Regions from separate parts of the Marinobacter sp. LV10R520-4 genome, predicted to be linked through region 1. Evidence: predicted binding sites of a transcription regulator. Region 1 holds the regulator's gene; each other region holds the start of a gene.

Region 1 (5,194 bases):
GCTGATGTCCGGGCGCACCGTAATGGTGTCGGTGTTCATCAAGCCGCCGGCGGTGTCTTCGGGGTACGACAGTACCTCTTCCACCCGCTGGCGGTCTTGTTCGTCCATGGTGTTCAGAACTTCCTGAATCACCGTGTCGGGGAGCTGCTGAAGTAAGTCGGCCAGATCGTCCGACTCAAAGTCTTCAATCAGATCGGCCAGCTCCTGAGCGTTGAATTTGCTTAGGAAATCGCCCCGAATGTCTTCGTTCAGATACTGAAGAACTTCGCCTTCAAGCTGTTTGTCGACCAGATTCCACAGCAGCGTCCGTTGCCGCGGAGGCGATGATTCCAGCAGGTGAGCGATATCACTGGGGCTGAGGCCGCCATTGAGGATGCGTGCGACCTGTTTCAGGGCGCCACTGTCCAGCGCCTCGCCTAATGAGCGAAGGCGTTGGCGTGCCTGGCTTTTTTCCAGAATATCGGTCATGGCTCATCCGCGGTCAGAAAACGGCTGTATTATAGCGGACTTGCAGGCGCTGCGTGAGCGACTATTCGCCCTCGCCAAAGTAATCGTTGATCAGTTCTGTCAACGCAATGATGGCCTGTTGCTCGTCTTCACCGTCGGCAATCAGTTCTACTTCGGTGCCCTGGCTGGCGGCGAGCATCATCACCTGCATGATGTTTTTGGCGTCTACTTCACGGCCTTTACCGGCGATTCTGACTTTGCTTTGGTGAGCAGACGCTGTGGCCACCAGTTTGGCCGTTGCGCGGGCGTGCAGGCCCAGTTTGTTGATGATAAACAGATGGCGTCGGATCATGGTTGAATCAGGCGTCCTGTACGGTTTTCAGGTGTAACAGTTCGGAGTGACGCACTTGCACGTTGTTGCTGTGCTGGCGGAAGTGGGCACCTATCTGCTCGCAGACGTAAACCGAGCGGTGCTGGCCGCCAGTACAGCCAATGGATATGGTCATATAGCTGCGGTTGCTGTCGGCAAATGCCGGTAGCCACGAGGTCAGAAAAGCGATGATTTCCTGAACCATTTTTGCGCTCATGGGTTCGTTTTCCAAAAACTCGATCACCGGCTGGTCCATGCCGGTGAACTTGCGCAGAGAGGTGTCCCAGTGGGGGTTAGGCAGGCAACGCACGTCAAATACGTAGTCTGAATCAACCGGTACGCCGTGCTTGAAGCCAAACGACTGGAACAGCAGCGCCAGTTCCTGATCTTTGCGGCCGACCACCCGCTGTTTGACCATGTCCCGCAACTCGTACATGCCCATGCCAGTGGTGTTGATGTACAGGTCAGCCAGGTTCGACAAGGGTTCCAGCAGTTTTTTTTCCGAGCTGATGGCTTCGCGCAGTGACGTCTGATCGTCGCTCAGAGGATGCTTTCGTCGGGTAGCATGAAAGCGTTGCAGCAAAGATTGCTCGTCGGCGTCCAGAAATATGATTTCAGCGCTGACGCCGGTGTCCTTCAGGCGTCCGTGAATATCTTCGAAATTGGCAAGCTCACCGGACAGGTTGCGCGCGTCTATACTTACTGCCATTTTTTGCAAGCGGCCGGCCGGCTCTTGTGCGGCCGTTTCTTTGGTCAGCGGGAACAGCAAGCCAATGGGTAAATTGTCGATGCAGTAAAAACCTAGGTCTTCAAGTACGTGCAACGCCGTACTTTTACCCGATCCGGAACGGCCGCTGACAATAATCAGTTTCATCGTTAATAACTCTTTAGGTGCGAACGGTCGGAGTAGGACAGATCAGCGTCCGGAGGTCATGCGCTGAAATAGGGTAATGGCATCTTCCGATTGGCGCAGGCGGTCGCAAAAAGCCCGATCGTTGAACTTTTCTGCAAGCTGGCTAAGCAGCTCAAGGTGCTCGCTGGTGGCTTCTTTTGGCACAACCAGGGCAAAAACCAAATCTACCGGCTGGTTGTCAATGGCATCGAAATCCACGCTTTCGCTGAGAGTGATCAGCAGGCCAATAACGTGCTCCAGGCCTTCCAGGCGGCAGTGGGGGATGGCGATGCCCTGGCCGATTCCGGTGGAACCCAGGCGCTCGCGGGCAATCAGATTGCTGAATATCTGAGTGTCGCCCAAGGTGGCGTTATGCAGGTGAATCTGCTCTGCAATAAACTCAAGAACCCTTTTCTTGCTGGACGCTGGTACGTTGCAAAGTGTCAGTTCCGGGGCAAGGATGGTTTCTATGGTCAGGGATGTCTCGCTCATGGGTCGACGGCACTTCCATTAAAAAAAGGCTGCAGCATGGTGTCATGCCGCAGCGCGTGAAGCGTTTACGCGTTGTGTCCGGTGTTAGTTACCATGCATCCGGGACACTTGCTTTTCTTTGTGCTTGAGGATCTGGCGGTCCAGTTTGTCCACCAGAGCGTCAATCGCTGCGTACATATCTTCGGTTTCGGCCTTGGCGTGCAATTCGCCACCGCTGATATTTACGGTAGCTTCGGCTATCTGGCGCAATTTTTCCACCTGCAGAATCACATTGGTGTTGCTAATCTGGTCGAAGTGGCGCTCCAGGCGCTGGAACTTTTCGTTCACGTAATCTTTGAGTGCTTCGGTCAGTTCTACATGATGGCCTGAAATGTTGAGTTGCATAGGCTTCTCCTGCTATTGCATCGGTGTTGTTACATTGGCGCTGCTACACCAGTCGCTTTCTTTCATTAGAGGGAGGTATTTGCAGTGCCTCCCGGTATTTGGCCACGGTACGCCGTGCCACTTGGATTCCCTGTTCCCCAAGCATGGCCGCAATCTTGCTGTCGCTCAACGGTTTTTTGGAGGTTTCGACTGCTATCAGTTTTTTTATCATGGCGCGGATAGCGGTTGAGGAACATTCTCCGCCAGCGTCGGTGCTGACATGGCTGGAGAAAAAATATTTGAGCTCAAAAATGCCGCGAGGTGTGTGCATGAACTTCTGGGTGGTCACCCGGGAGATGGTAGATTCATGCATTTCTACGGCTTGGGCGATTTCCGAGAGGATCAACGGTTTCATGGCTTCTTCACCCTGGTCCAGAAATCCCTGTTGATATTCCACAATACGGGTAGCCACTTTCAGCAGCGTTTCGTTGCGGCTCTGCAAGCTTTTGATGAACCATTTAGCCTCTTGTAACTGATCGCGCATGTAGGTGTTGTCAGCGCTGCTATCGGCGCGCTTTATCAATGAAGCATAGCTGGCATTGACGCGAATGCGCGGTGCAATTTCTGGATTCAGCTCTACCCGCCAGCGATCGTTGCGCTTGTACACAATGACGTCTGGAATGACGTAGTCCGGTTCGGTCCGGTCAATCACATCACCGGGGCGCGGGTTCAAGCTGGTAATCAGCGCCAGTACGTGTTTTAGCTGGTCTTCTTTCAGGCGGCTACGGCGCAGCAGTTGGGCGTAGTCACGGTTACCCAGCAGGCTGATGTAGTGGGTGATCACCATGCGCGCCTGAGCAACCCAAGGGGTGTCTGGCGGCATCTGGTTCAGCTGGATCAGCAGGCATTCCTGCAGGTCACGACCAAACACACCGGGGGGGTCAAAAAACTGCAGGCGCCTGAGTACCGCTTTCAGTTCATCCAGTTCCAGCGGGTCGTCGTCGTGCTCGTCCTGCAGGCCGGTATAAATCTCGGCCAGCGAGCTGGTCAGGTAGCCACGCTCGTCAACGGCGTCCATCAGGGCATGAGCCACGGCGCGGTCGCGGTCGGTCATGGTGGTCAGGTTGAGCTGCCACTCCAGGTGATCGCGCAGGGTTTCAGTAGGCGAGTTGCGGGTTTCAAAATCGTAGTCGTTATCGTCGCCATTGCTGCTGGCCGGTGCCGGCGCCGACTGGTATACGTCGTCCCAGGCGGTATCTACCGGTAGGTCGTCTGGCAGGGTATCGGGGATTTCGTTTTCGCTGGCCCAGTCGGGACCGTTTTCGTTTTCGTCCCAGTCTTTGCTGGTGTCTGGAGAGGTCTCTGCTGCGCTGGCGTCCGAATTTTGATCGTTGTTAGTGTCGGCGTGCGTAGGTTCCTCATCGCCGTGATCGTCGTCTTCCGGTGCTTCCAGCATGGGATTGGACTCCAGTGCCTGCTGGATTTCCTGCTGCAAGTCGAGGGTGGAAAGCTGTAGCAGGCGAATTGCCTGCTGGAGCTGGGGCGTCATGGTCAGGCTCTGGCCCAGCTTGAGCTGCAAAGAAGCTTTCATCACCATTCTTGGAAGTCCATTACTCGATCGGTTGGCGCGTGGCAGCCGCAAAAAAAAGTTGGCTAACCGGGGTTTGCGTTCACAAGCAAGTTCTCTGCCGAGTCTACTAGAGTTCGCCGGGGAATCAACCGATTCACCTTTTACGATGTCACGGTATGCACACTTTGAGGATCTATTACAGCCGGAATTCATTGCCCAGATAGACTTCTTTTACCTGTTGATTGGCAAAAATTTCGGCGGAGCTGCCGGAGGCAATAATATGGCCGCCGGATACAATATAAGCGTTTTCGCAGATGTCCAGGGTGTCGCGCACGTTGTGGTCGGTGATCAGTACGCCTATGCCTTTGTCTCGCAGATGGCGAATGATTTGCTTGATGTCGCTCACCGATATTGGGTCTACCCCGGCGAAGGGTTCGTCCAGCAGGATAAACGCGGGCTCCATAGCCAGAGCGCGAGCAATTTCAACCCGGCGACGCTCCCCCCCAGACAGCGCCATTCCCAAACTGTCGCGGATGTGATTGATGTGAAACTCAGCTAGCAGTTCCTCCAGTTTTGCCTCGCGCTCGGCCCGCTTCATACTTTTTCGGGTTTCCAGAATGGCCATGATGTTGTCGCGCACGCTGAGCTTGCGGAACACCGAGGCTTCCTGGGGCAGGTAGCCAATGCCTTTTCGTGCCCGGCCGTGCATGGGCAGCGGAGTGATGTCCTGGTTATCGATCGTAATGCGGCCGCGGTCAGCCTGCACCAGCCCGACAATCATATAAAAGCAGGTGGTTTTGCCGGCACCGTTAGGGCCCAGCAGTCCTACGATTTCGCCGCTGCGAATTTCCAGCGAGACGTCAATCACCACTTTTTTCTGTTTGTAGCTTTTTGCCAGATTACTGGCTCTGAGAACGGCCATCGGATTCCTGTGTGCTGCGCGGCTGGATCGTCATTTCTACCCGGCCTGACCCGGAGCCTGCTTCGGTACTGCCTTGGGCAGTGACGACGCGGTTCACGGTGTCGTAAAGAATCAGCTCACCGCGAAAAATATTGCCAG
Region 2 (5,194 bases), 2.1 Mb from region 1:
CTTCGATGAGGCGCTACGCCTTGCCGACCGCATCGCCATCATGAAAGACGGCGTCATCGAACAAATTGATACCCCAGCCAACATTGTACTCAAGCCAGCTACGGAGTACGTCGCCAAGTTTACCCGTGGCGTGCCGCGTGAGCGCGTACTTTCTTGCAAAGCCATCATGGAAGAATACGACGCAACCGCCAAGATGAGCGACGTCACTGTTTCTGCCGATGCCATTATCGAAACCGTAGCCGGATCCGTGCTAACCGAGCAAAAGCCAGTGGCTGTCACTGATACCGAGGGCAATATTGTTGGCGCTTTAAACCGCAACATTATGATAGACGTCTTGTTTGGTGAAACTAACAGCATGCCAGTTAATAACTAAGTTATGAGCAAAGCCTAATGCACTATTTTATCGAACATAAATGGACGCAGTTTGTCGCCTTATTGGTGGTGTTCTTTGCCCTTGTGATGGCCATCGATCCGGCCACAGGTGGCAACCTGTGGCGCCTGCAAGAAACCCGATTCTGGCTGCTGCCTGACGTTGTTAACGACGGCCTTAAGTTCCTCATCAATGATTTTTGGGTGGTCGAGACTTACGATGCCGAGTTAGACATCACCGAACAGTCAACCATGATGAAAGAGTTTACCCGCGACTTGTCTGGCGTGGTTCTGTTCAGCATCAATTTGATTCGTGAGCTCCTGTTAGGGGGCGTCAAAACCGTTGTGACTTTCACCAGCTGGGACTTTATTAGCGAAAACGAGTGGGCTCGAATTCCGGCATTGCCATGGCCCGCTGTTGCTGCGGGTGCCTTTTTAACAGGGCAGTATCTTGGGGGCCGCAACCTGTCACTTTTGGCCGGCATCAGCACCATTTACATTGCCGTGTTTGGTCAGTGGACACCCGCCATGCAAACCTTATCGTTTGTGCTGGTGGCCGTGCCCTTATCGGTTTTGCTGGGGTTAACCTTAGGCATCGTCGCCTTCAGAAACAAAACCTTCGAATCCATCCTGGCGCCACTGTTGAACGTGGCGCAAACCATGCCCCACTTCTCGTACCTGATCCCGGTGGTGGTGTTCTTCGGCATTGGTGACCACGCGGGTGCTATTTCAACGGTTATTTTTGCCACCCCCCCGATGATCCGCCTCACCATTCTGGGCCTTAAAAAGGTCTCTCCGGAAGTGGTGGAAGCCGGCATGATGAGTGGCTGCAACTCACGCCAGCTGATGTTTAAAGTACTCATCCCTACCGCACGCCATGACATTCTAATCGGTGTTAACCAGGTCATCATGCAGTGTTTGGCTATGGCCGTTATTGCATCGTTTATTGGCGCAAAGGGCTTGGGCTACGACTTACTGGTGTCTTTGAATATGCTCAAGATAGGCCAGGCCCTCGAATTGGGTATATCCATTGTCTTGATTGCGGTGGTTCTGGATAGGTTATCCCTGGCCTGGGCAAAAAAGCAGGTTGATTACTTTGCTGACGTACCGTTTCATTTGCGTCACAAGTACTCACTCGCCTTCGTGGGGATTTTAATCTTCACCTCCGTTGCTGCCTATGTCGCATCCGTAGCTTTTCCAGACAAGGCCAATTACTTCTACTTTATTCACGAATCACAGGGGCTTACTACCGAAAAGTTCTGGGATTCCATTGTTGACTGGATTATCACCAACACTTACGACAGCGTACAGAGCTTCAATGCCTTCATGATCATCTCGATTTTGATGCCCATGAAAGAAGCCTATTTAGCAATGCCCGTCGCGGCCACCCTGTTCCTGGTTGCCGGTACCGGTTACATCGTTGGCGGCCTTCGCTCCGCGATTGTTGCGACGGCTTTTATTGCCTTTATTGCCCTAACACCTTGGTGGGACCGCGCCCTGATTACAGCCTATATGACCACCTTTGCAGTCATCATTTCCGTCACTATTGGCTGTAGCGTTGGCATTTTGTGCTCGCGAAGCCCCAAGGCAACCAAGTTTATATTGCTGGTCTGTGACACGTTTCAAACATTTCCGTCGTTCGTCTACTTAATCCCGGTTATCATGCTGTTTGGTGTGAGCGATTTATCAGTGCTTATTGCGGTGATCGTGTACGCCACCATCCCTGCCACACGTTACACCGTGGAAGGGTTGAGTAACGTGCCAAAAAGCTTGCAAGAAGCCGGTTCTATGTCAGGGGTGAACCGCACCCAGCGTTTATTGAAAATCGAACTGCCGCTGGCGTTCCCGCACATCATGCTGGGCATCAACCAGACCGTCATATTCTCTTTGTTTATGATCATCATCGGCGCCTTTATCGGTACCGACGACTTGGGTCAGCTGATCATGCAGTCTTTGTCTGAAGCCAACGGTATGGGCCAAGGCATCGTGCTCGGCTTGTGCGTTGCCTTTATTGGTCTGGCCGTAGACCACTTGATTCATACCTGGGCAGAGCAGCGTAAGAAGGTGCTGGGGCTTGCTTAACCGATAAACCGGGGCAGGTTTATTTTTCGGAACCTAACCTACCCGGTTTCCCGACAACAAATCATTCATCTGCTGTTGGCGCTGGCGGGTGGGTGAAGCCGGCCGGTGTCGCTTGCGGGGCGTCGGAAGAAACAAAACGAAAACGAAATCCAAAACTGTCGATATTATTTACACTCTGTTCTAAGGCAGCGTATTGACATAAAACCGTTATATAGAGTCAGCTCTAGTCCATAAAAACTCGCCCAATGGCCGCAAACCCTCATGAATCGGCCCGAACGGCCATAGCCCGTTGTAAACGCCTAAGCCAAACGAGCATCTACCTTTACTCCTGGTGTGCCGGAAGGCCTCCACAACATGTCAGTTTTTGTTACACCCTACAAAACCTTAAAACCAAGAAAGCTTTTAAAAACAAAAATCTAAGATATTGGCTTGGTAATTGCTAAGAATAAAGTGCGATCAATTACTCAGTTGAGGTGTCGAAATGTCAAAGGGACTTTTACAACTAGTTTTAACAGGAGCGGTGCTTTCATATAGCTCTTTTAGCTCAGCTGTACTTCTGGACTGTTCGATAACGGATGTTAGCTGGAACGGATCGAACGCTAGTGCTTGTGAAGGTGCCTTTGCTGGCAACGACACAGGTGCCCAAGGCACATTGCTTGATAACATACCGGTTACTGACCCGTGGGCTGGAGACGCTTTTACCTTATTAACTAAATCAGATTCAAACCCGGCAGGGGCAGAGAATTCGATCGGTGGCGTCAACTTTGTGATTGCAGCGTCTGGCAACGGCACAACAGGAACATGGACTCTTGCCTGGTCCGCTGCTGACGGTAACGACCTTCCGATATCCATAGATTTAATCGCCAGTGTAAAAGGTTCAACTCAATATAGTTTTTATCTCTTTGAAGACCTTACATTCGACACAAACCCAAACTCAGGCACGGGAACGTTCAGCACTATATCCTTACAAAACAACGGTGGAAATACTCCTGGGCTATCTCATATAAGTATCTTTGGACGCGAAGTTGTAGTTCCCCCGGTTGTCGTTCCTGAACCAACAACACTCGCACTTCTGGGGTTAGGTCTGTTTGGCATGGGATTCAGACGTCGATTCATAAAATCCTGACATCGACGGGCGCAGAGATGGAAAGCCTCGCTGATTGCGAGGCTTTTTTTATGCTTCTGTACGGTCTTGAAATACCCTGTCCCGGTTCTTGGGGGCCTGGCTTGTCGGGTATGAACCAGCGTTAACGTCACCGCGTTCAATCCCGTGTTAGCTTAGTGGTATATCGTGATTTTCGGAGTCAATAGATGATGAGGTCTATTCTGATGTTTGCCCTGTTGGGCGCAATGATTGGCGCCGTGCCTGCGATGGCCAAGTCATCTCATAGCAATCAGCTACCGCCGGGCCTGCAGAAAAAAGTCGAGCGTGGTCAGCCATTGCCGCCGGGCTGGCAGAAAAAGCTGAACTATCGGAAAGGTGATCATTTCGACCGGGAGTTGCTGCGCTTCGGCAATACCCGCGACGTCGATGGCAACCGTCAGCGGGTAGAGATCGAGGGTCGAGTCTATACGATTATCAAGGATACCCGCGAAATCATCGATATTCTCAACCAGTAACATCAAATTATGTGGCACTACTTAAGTGTCACTAAGCCGGTTGCTTACGCCCCTTAACAACCAGCGCCCGCGGCTCACACCAAAGCGCCATTCACAATGGCCCGCAACTCCTGCCGGATCGGGTAAGACGACGAGGGAATCAGTTGCGTCATGAAGATCATGACCAGCTCCTCGACCGGATCGATAAAGAAGTTGGTGCTCGCCAGGCCGCCCCAACCGTATTCGCCGGCCGACCCGTTGGTCTGGGATTTGGCAACGTCGGTTTTAACCGAGAAACCCAGGCCAAAGCCGGTTCCGGCATAAGGCGTTTCGCTGAAGGCTCCCACCGCAAGGCCCGGCAGGTCCTGATTACCCGGCAGGTGATTGTAACGCATGAACTCCAGGGTTTTACGGCCAATAATCCGTCGCCCCCGAAACTCTCCGCCCTGGCAAAGCGCCTGGGCAAAATGGTAATAATCGTCAATGGTGGACACCAGCCCGCCGCCGCCTGACACAAACTTATTTTTGTGCCGGAAATGTGACGTCTCAGGATCGTCCTGCAGCGTGAGCTGATCGCCCGACTGGTACTGATAGCAAGCGGCGAAGCGGTCAAGCTGATCGTCACGGACTTGAAAGCCGGTGTCTGGCATGTCCAGGGGGTCTAAGATATTGTCCCGCAAATACTCGTCTAAAGGCTGATCCGCCAGCAACTGCACCAAATACCCCAGCACATCCGTGCTGACGGAATAATTCCAGGCCGTACCCGGTGAAAACTCGAGCGGCAGTTCCCCCAGCTGGTTCACCAGCGTTTCCAGCGTCAGGTTCCGGCTGCCATCAAGCCCTAACTCGCGGTAGGCCGCGTCAACATTGGTGCGGTTCATGAACCCGTAAGTCAGCCCCGACATATGGGTGAACAGGTCGCGGATGGTCATGGTGCTGGTGGCAGGCGTGGTCAGAAAATTGGGATAAACACCGCTTTTATAAACCCGCAGGTTTTTCCAGGCCGGAATGTACTTGTGTACCGGGTCATCCAGCAAAAACCGCCCCTGCTCGTAAAGCTGCATCATGGCAATAGACGTGATCGGCTTGGTCATGGAATAAATGCGAAAAACCGTATCCCGGCAGACAGGTTTGTTGCGCTCCA
Region 3 (5,194 bases), 3.0 Mb from region 1:
CATGTGTTTGCGCATGTCGATGGCCATAGACACGCAGGCCAACGTATCCGCCCGTTGACCACGGCTGGTGGGGTCGCCAAAAAAGATCATGATGGAGTCGCCCACAAACTTGTCAATGGTGCCGCCGTGCTTGAGGGCAATTTGCGACATTTCATTGAAGTAATGGTTTAACACATCGGTCAAGGCTTCCGGCTCCATTTCTTCCGACAGCTCGGTAAAGCCCTGAATGTCTGAAAAAAACACCGCCAGTTTTTTGCGCTGGGTTTCCAGGCGTACATCCCGCTGGCCGGTAAAGATGGTTTGCTATACCTGCGGCGACATGTACTTTGACAATTTTTGCGATAGTGCGATGGACTGTTCGCGCTGGGTTTGAATCAATAACGTGGCGTGGCGTGGCGTAGGGCTTTGGCTTGCTGATGGAAAAACAGAGCGGTTGCGCAAATGTAAACACCGGCTACGATCACCGCCAGTAAATCTGCAAGGGGGGTAGGGTGATGGCATGGTCAGGGTTGAATAGAAAGAATATGGCCAGCGCCGACCCAGAAAGTATCAGGCTACCCTTTGCCCATTGCTTTAAGCCTCCCACCATAAAGCAGGTGAACATCACCATTAACGCAATGGTGGCGGCGGATATGCTTGCCAGCCCCAGGCTACCGATAAACGCCCCGGAAATGGCGCAATCTATTAGCAACAAATTTTGACCAACAGTGGTTGAGTTCCGCTTGCGGGCATCCAGGGAAAACAGCTGGGCCAGGTGTGGCCAAACCAAGGCAAACCCTGCCATGCCAAAAAGCCACTCTGAGTGAAGCCTACCCACAGCAGCTGCGACCACAATCACGGCGACGGCGGTGTAACCCAGTGTGCGGCCAAGATAAGCGGGCATGATGGACACGGTGTTCACCGGTGTTTCCACAGCGATGTCCATAACGCTAGCGGGGGTTGTTCCGGTAACGGGAATGTTGGCAGATGCTCTGCTCATTTCAGAATCGAATCCTTCCTGTCAGCATGTCTTTGAACATAACCCAATCGCCCATCAAGCTATACAGAGGGTGGTGGAATGTAGCGGGGCGATTTTTCTCAAAGCCGAAATGGCCAATCCAGGCGAAGCCATATCCGATCACCGGCAGAGCCAGCAGCCAAAGTAGATTGCCAGACACGGCCACCCAGGCTATGACGGCCAGCACCAGTGAACTGCCAATAAAGTGCAATCGCCTACAGGTTCGGTTGCGGTGCTCATTTAAGTAAAAAGGGTAGAATTCGGCAAAGCTGCGAAAGGTTTTTGGTGCACTCACGGTAGCCTCCATGTAGCTTTATAGTTGTTGGTTTTACAAGAGGGCACTCAGCCTAACAGCAATATTCGATTGTCACCATTGAGTGCTATAACAAGGCTTTATTTTAACACCTGACAGGATTATATGACGGCTATCAGCGATTTTATTCTTGCCCGAAGCTCTGAGCCCCGGCTGCAGGCACCGGCACCGGGGCCAGACGTTCTGGCGCAGGCTTTTGCCTGTGCGGCGCGAGCGCCAGATCATGGCCTGTTGCGGCCCTGGCGATACCTGGTGGTGGAAGGCGAAGGCCTTGAGCGCTTGGGCGATTTGTTTGCAGACACTTACGATCCGGAAGCCGACGAGAAAATCCTGGTGAAGCTTCGTAAAGCGCCGCTTCGGGCACCCATGGTGATTATTGCGATTGCGTCACCGGCTGAGCACCCGAAAATTCCGGCCAGTGAGCAAGTGTTGTCCGCGGCTGCGAGCACCACCTTGCTGGAGTTAGCGCTTCAGGATGCGGGTTTCGGTGTTATGTGGCGAACCGGGTCACCGGCTTATAATCCGGCGGTTGCACGGGCGTTGGGTTTGAGCGAGCGCGAATCGGTGATTGGTTTTATTTACACGGGCAGCGTTGTTTGTGCCAAGCCTGCGGTGCCGCGTCTTGAACCGGCGGCGTTTGTGTCGCGCTGGCCGCAGTAGCCAGCGCCTCTTTACGCTTGAAGAACACCCTTAACAGAGCACCTTTTACGGTACTCTTTAGGTTAGGGCACTCTTTAGAGGTCGTTCAGCAGTTCCAGCGTTTGGGCCAGGCGCTGGGGCGCTGAATCCATTTCCAGAATCTCCTGCATGAGCTCAGGCTCGAAATGCACCACGCCAAACAGCGCCAAGCTGAACTGGCCGTCGGTTTTTGCCTGCCATTCTTCTGATTCCGCCAGTTGTTTTACCGATTTCCGAATCGTCGGGTCGCCGTGGCCCAGAGCGACCAGCCGATGCAGGATTTTATCCCGCAATTCGGCGCATTCGCGGGTTTCACTGTCGCTGATCGGTTGGTCATTAAACTCCGCGCAGTCATAGATTTGATAAGGTAACTGCTGAAGCTGCTGGTCCAGCCGGTAGCGCTGCTGTATGTGCACGTTCAGCAGCAGGCGACCGTCTTCCATGGTTTCCAGAAGCTCACAACGGCCGGCACTGAACACGTCATAGGGGCGATAGGTGGCCTGATTAGAGCTTAGCGCCTGCTCCAGAGACTCTGCCTGTTTGCCTGGGCTTAACTGTTTTTCGGTGTGGCAGATGGCCAATAGGGTGTCGGTTTCCAGGCAGTGCTGAATCATCGCGCGGTAGCGCGGTTCAAACACGTGCAGCGGGAACACAGTGCCGGGGAAGGTGACGCACCCGGGAATAGGGAAGATGCAGATTTTGGCCACGGGCTTGCTCCATGATGGTTTGCGGAAAGTGGTCAATGAAAGGTGGTCAATGGAATCGACGTTTACACACTTTACGCTGCCGCTGCGCTAACTGCTCACATCCGGGCGGCAAAACCGCTGTGATGGGTGAGCGCCTTGAGGGCAGTTGCTTGCCGTTTTTTTGCAGTTGCGTAGGGATCACGTTGTTTGAAACGCCCAATATCGGCGTTATTTAGGGGTGTTTCGCCGTTCAAAGCCTAAAAACAGCGCTGCAATCCCGTAAAGACAAAAATTTTCGCAGTTTTCACCATTCTGGCATCGCACTTGCTTTTAACTCTTCATACACCTGAAACCGGCAATCTTTCGTTAACCGCCGGCACAGAATTGCGGAGGCAGCATGGCAATCTCATTCGATAGTGCACTGGGTATTCATCAATACGCACTTCAGGCACGGGTTCAACGCGCAGAAGTTTTGGCCAACAACCTCGCCAACGCCGACACCCCGGGTTTCAAGGCCCGGGATATCGACTTCCAGGCGATGATGAAGCAAGCGCAGAGCAGCGCCAGCGGCTTTGGCATGAACACCACCCACAGCGGCCATATTACCGAAGGTGGCGGTGCGCCTGGCTCTGTCAGCGACAACGATTTGCTGTATCGCACACCGCACCAGCCGTCGGTAGATGGCAATACGGTCGATGCCCAGCAAGAACAGAGCCGCTTTATGCGCAACGCCATGGACTACCAGGCCAGCTTTCAGTTTCTTAATAGCAAATTCAGCGGGATTAGCAAAGCGCTGACCGGCCAGTAAGCCGCAGTTAACACGGTGAACACAGGAGATTTTTATGTCACTGGGTAACATTTTCGACATCGCCGGTTCCGGTATGACTGCGCAATCGCTGCGGCTAAACACCACAGCTTCTAACATTGCCAACGCCGAAACCGCCAGTTCCAGCACCGGTGAAACCTACCGCGCCCGTAAGCCAGTGTTTGCAGCGGTTCAGCAGTCGCTGTTAAACGGCAATCAGCCGGCGTTCGGCTCCGGGGCAGAAGGTGGTGCTGGAGTTCGGGTGGAAGGCATAGTCGAAAGCGATGCCGATCTGCAGATGCGCTATGAGCCCAACCACCCGGCTGCTAGCGAAGACGGCTATGTGTACTACCCCAATGTGAATGTGGCAGAAGAGATGGCCGATATGATGTCCTCTTCGCGCAGCTTCCAGATGAATGTAGACATCATGAACACTGCCAAGTCGATGATGCAGCGCATTTTGACTCTGGGCCAGAACTAACAGGCGGTAATCAATCATGAGTGCAGTAAACGCAAGCCAGGCAACGGATGTCCTAAGCCAGTATCAGCTGAAACAGCAGTCGGCAAGCGGCAAAGGTGAGCTGGGCAAAAATGAATTCATGGAGCTGATGCTGGCCCAGCTGAAGAATCAGAACCCGCTGGAACCGCAAGACAACGGCGAATTTATTTCCCAGTTGGCGCAATTCAGTTCGCTGGAAGAAATGCAGAAGTTGTCTGGCAACGTAGACAGCGTGATCGGTGAATTCCGTTCTACCCAGGCCCTGCAGGCCTCTGCCATGGTTGGCAAAACCGTGTTGGTGTCGTCGGACTTAGCGATGCTGGGTGCCAGCGGCGAGGTTAACGGAAACGTTGATGTGCCTGCCTCAACCGGCGGCGTACAGGTGTCGATATTGAACGGTTCGGGGGAGTTGGTGCGGCAGATGGATTTGGGTGGCAAGTCCGCCGGTCCTGCCAAGTTCACCTGGGACGGTAAAGACGGCAACGGCAGTGCTTTGCCGCAAGGCTCTTATTACGCAGTAGCTTCCGGGGCCTACCCTGGTGGTTCGCAGCAGCTGGGCACCATGATGAGCGCAAACGTCGACAGCGTATCTTTGGGTAAAGGCGGCTCTATTTCTCTGAATCTTGCGGGCATGGGGTCTATTGACCTGTCGCAAGTTCAACAAATTAATTAATACCGGCGTCAGCAGGGGTGAATCATGGCATTTAACACAGGATTAAGCGGCCTCCGGGCGGCGGCGGTAGACTTGGACGTAACCGGCAATAACATTGCAAACGCCAGTACAGTGGGTTTTAAAGGCAGCCGCGTGCAGTTTGGGGATTTGTACGCCAATGGTTTTTTAAGTTCTGGCAGCGCCCCGGTTGGCGACGGGGTTAGTGTGCAAAGCGTTCAACAGTCGTTTGGCCAGGGCAACATCAGCTTTACGGATAGTGGACTAGACCTTGCTATCGACGGCGACGGCTTTTTTGTATTGAACAATGGCGGCGAGCTGCGATATTCCCGCGCTGGCCAGTTCGGTACTGACAAAGACGGTTTTGTGGTGAACAACCAGAATATGCGGGTGCAAGGCTTTGTTGCAGACGCCGCCGGTAACCTGTCGGGCGTTCGTGACGATTTGCAAATAGCGAGCGATAACCTGGCGCCGCAGCGCACCACCAACCTGCGTACCGACCTCAATCTGGATGCGCGGGAACAAGTGCTCACGGCAACGCCGCCT

What was found. The regulator sigma-54, encoded in region 1, starts transcription at its own class of promoters, with help from an activator protein. The targets are predictions, from matches to a motif close to ANTGGCATNNANNTTGCTNT.
Region 2: a site for sigma-54 is predicted at 2,875-2,894, ahead of ATG98_RS11745 (PEP-CTERM sorting domain-containing protein). Genes of this name have one in related genera too.
Region 3: a site for sigma-54 is predicted at 2,986-3,005, ahead of flgB (flagellar basal body rod protein FlgB). Genes of this name have one in related genera too.

What each region holds. Positions count from the first base shown of each region.
Region 1 is NZ_PDJM01000001.1:364,449-369,642, reverse strand. It holds gene mgtE (magnesium transporter) at 1-468, opposite strand, end outside; gene ATG98_RS01745 (HPr family phosphocarrier protein) at 530-799, opposite strand; gene rapZ (RNase adapter RapZ) at 807-1,691, opposite strand; gene ptsN (PTS IIA-like nitrogen regulatory protein PtsN) at 1,734-2,201, opposite strand; gene hpf (ribosome hibernation promoting factor) at 2,286-2,585, opposite strand; gene ATG98_RS01725 (RNA polymerase factor sigma-54) at 2,629-4,161, opposite strand; gene lptB (LPS export ABC transporter ATP-binding protein) at 4,331-5,056, opposite strand; gene lptA (lipopolysaccharide transport periplasmic protein LptA) at 5,034-5,194, opposite strand, start outside.
Region 2 is NZ_PDJM01000001.1:2,436,287-2,441,480, reverse strand. It holds gene ATG98_RS11755 (quaternary amine ABC transporter ATP-binding protein) at 1-373, shown strand, start outside; gene ATG98_RS11750 (ABC transporter permease) at 391-2,451, shown strand; gene ATG98_RS11745 (PEP-CTERM sorting domain-containing protein) at 2,933-3,577, shown strand; gene ATG98_RS11740 (hypothetical protein) at 3,763-4,071, shown strand; gene ATG98_RS11735 (serine hydrolase domain-containing protein) at 4,146-5,194, opposite strand, start outside.
Region 3 is NZ_PDJM01000001.1:3,406,194-3,411,387, forward strand. It holds partial or broken gene ATG98_RS23030 (adenylate/guanylate cyclase domain-containing protein) at 1-979, opposite strand, end outside; gene ATG98_RS16580 (DUF962 domain-containing protein) at 981-1,304, opposite strand; gene ATG98_RS16585 (nitroreductase) at 1,416-1,970, shown strand; gene ATG98_RS16590 (LON peptidase substrate-binding domain-containing protein) at 2,045-2,695, opposite strand; gene flgB (flagellar basal body rod protein FlgB) at 3,072-3,482, shown strand; gene flgC (flagellar basal body rod protein FlgC) at 3,517-3,960, shown strand; gene ATG98_RS16605 (flagellar hook assembly protein FlgD) at 3,977-4,651, shown strand; gene flgE (flagellar hook protein FlgE) at 4,676-5,194, shown strand, end outside.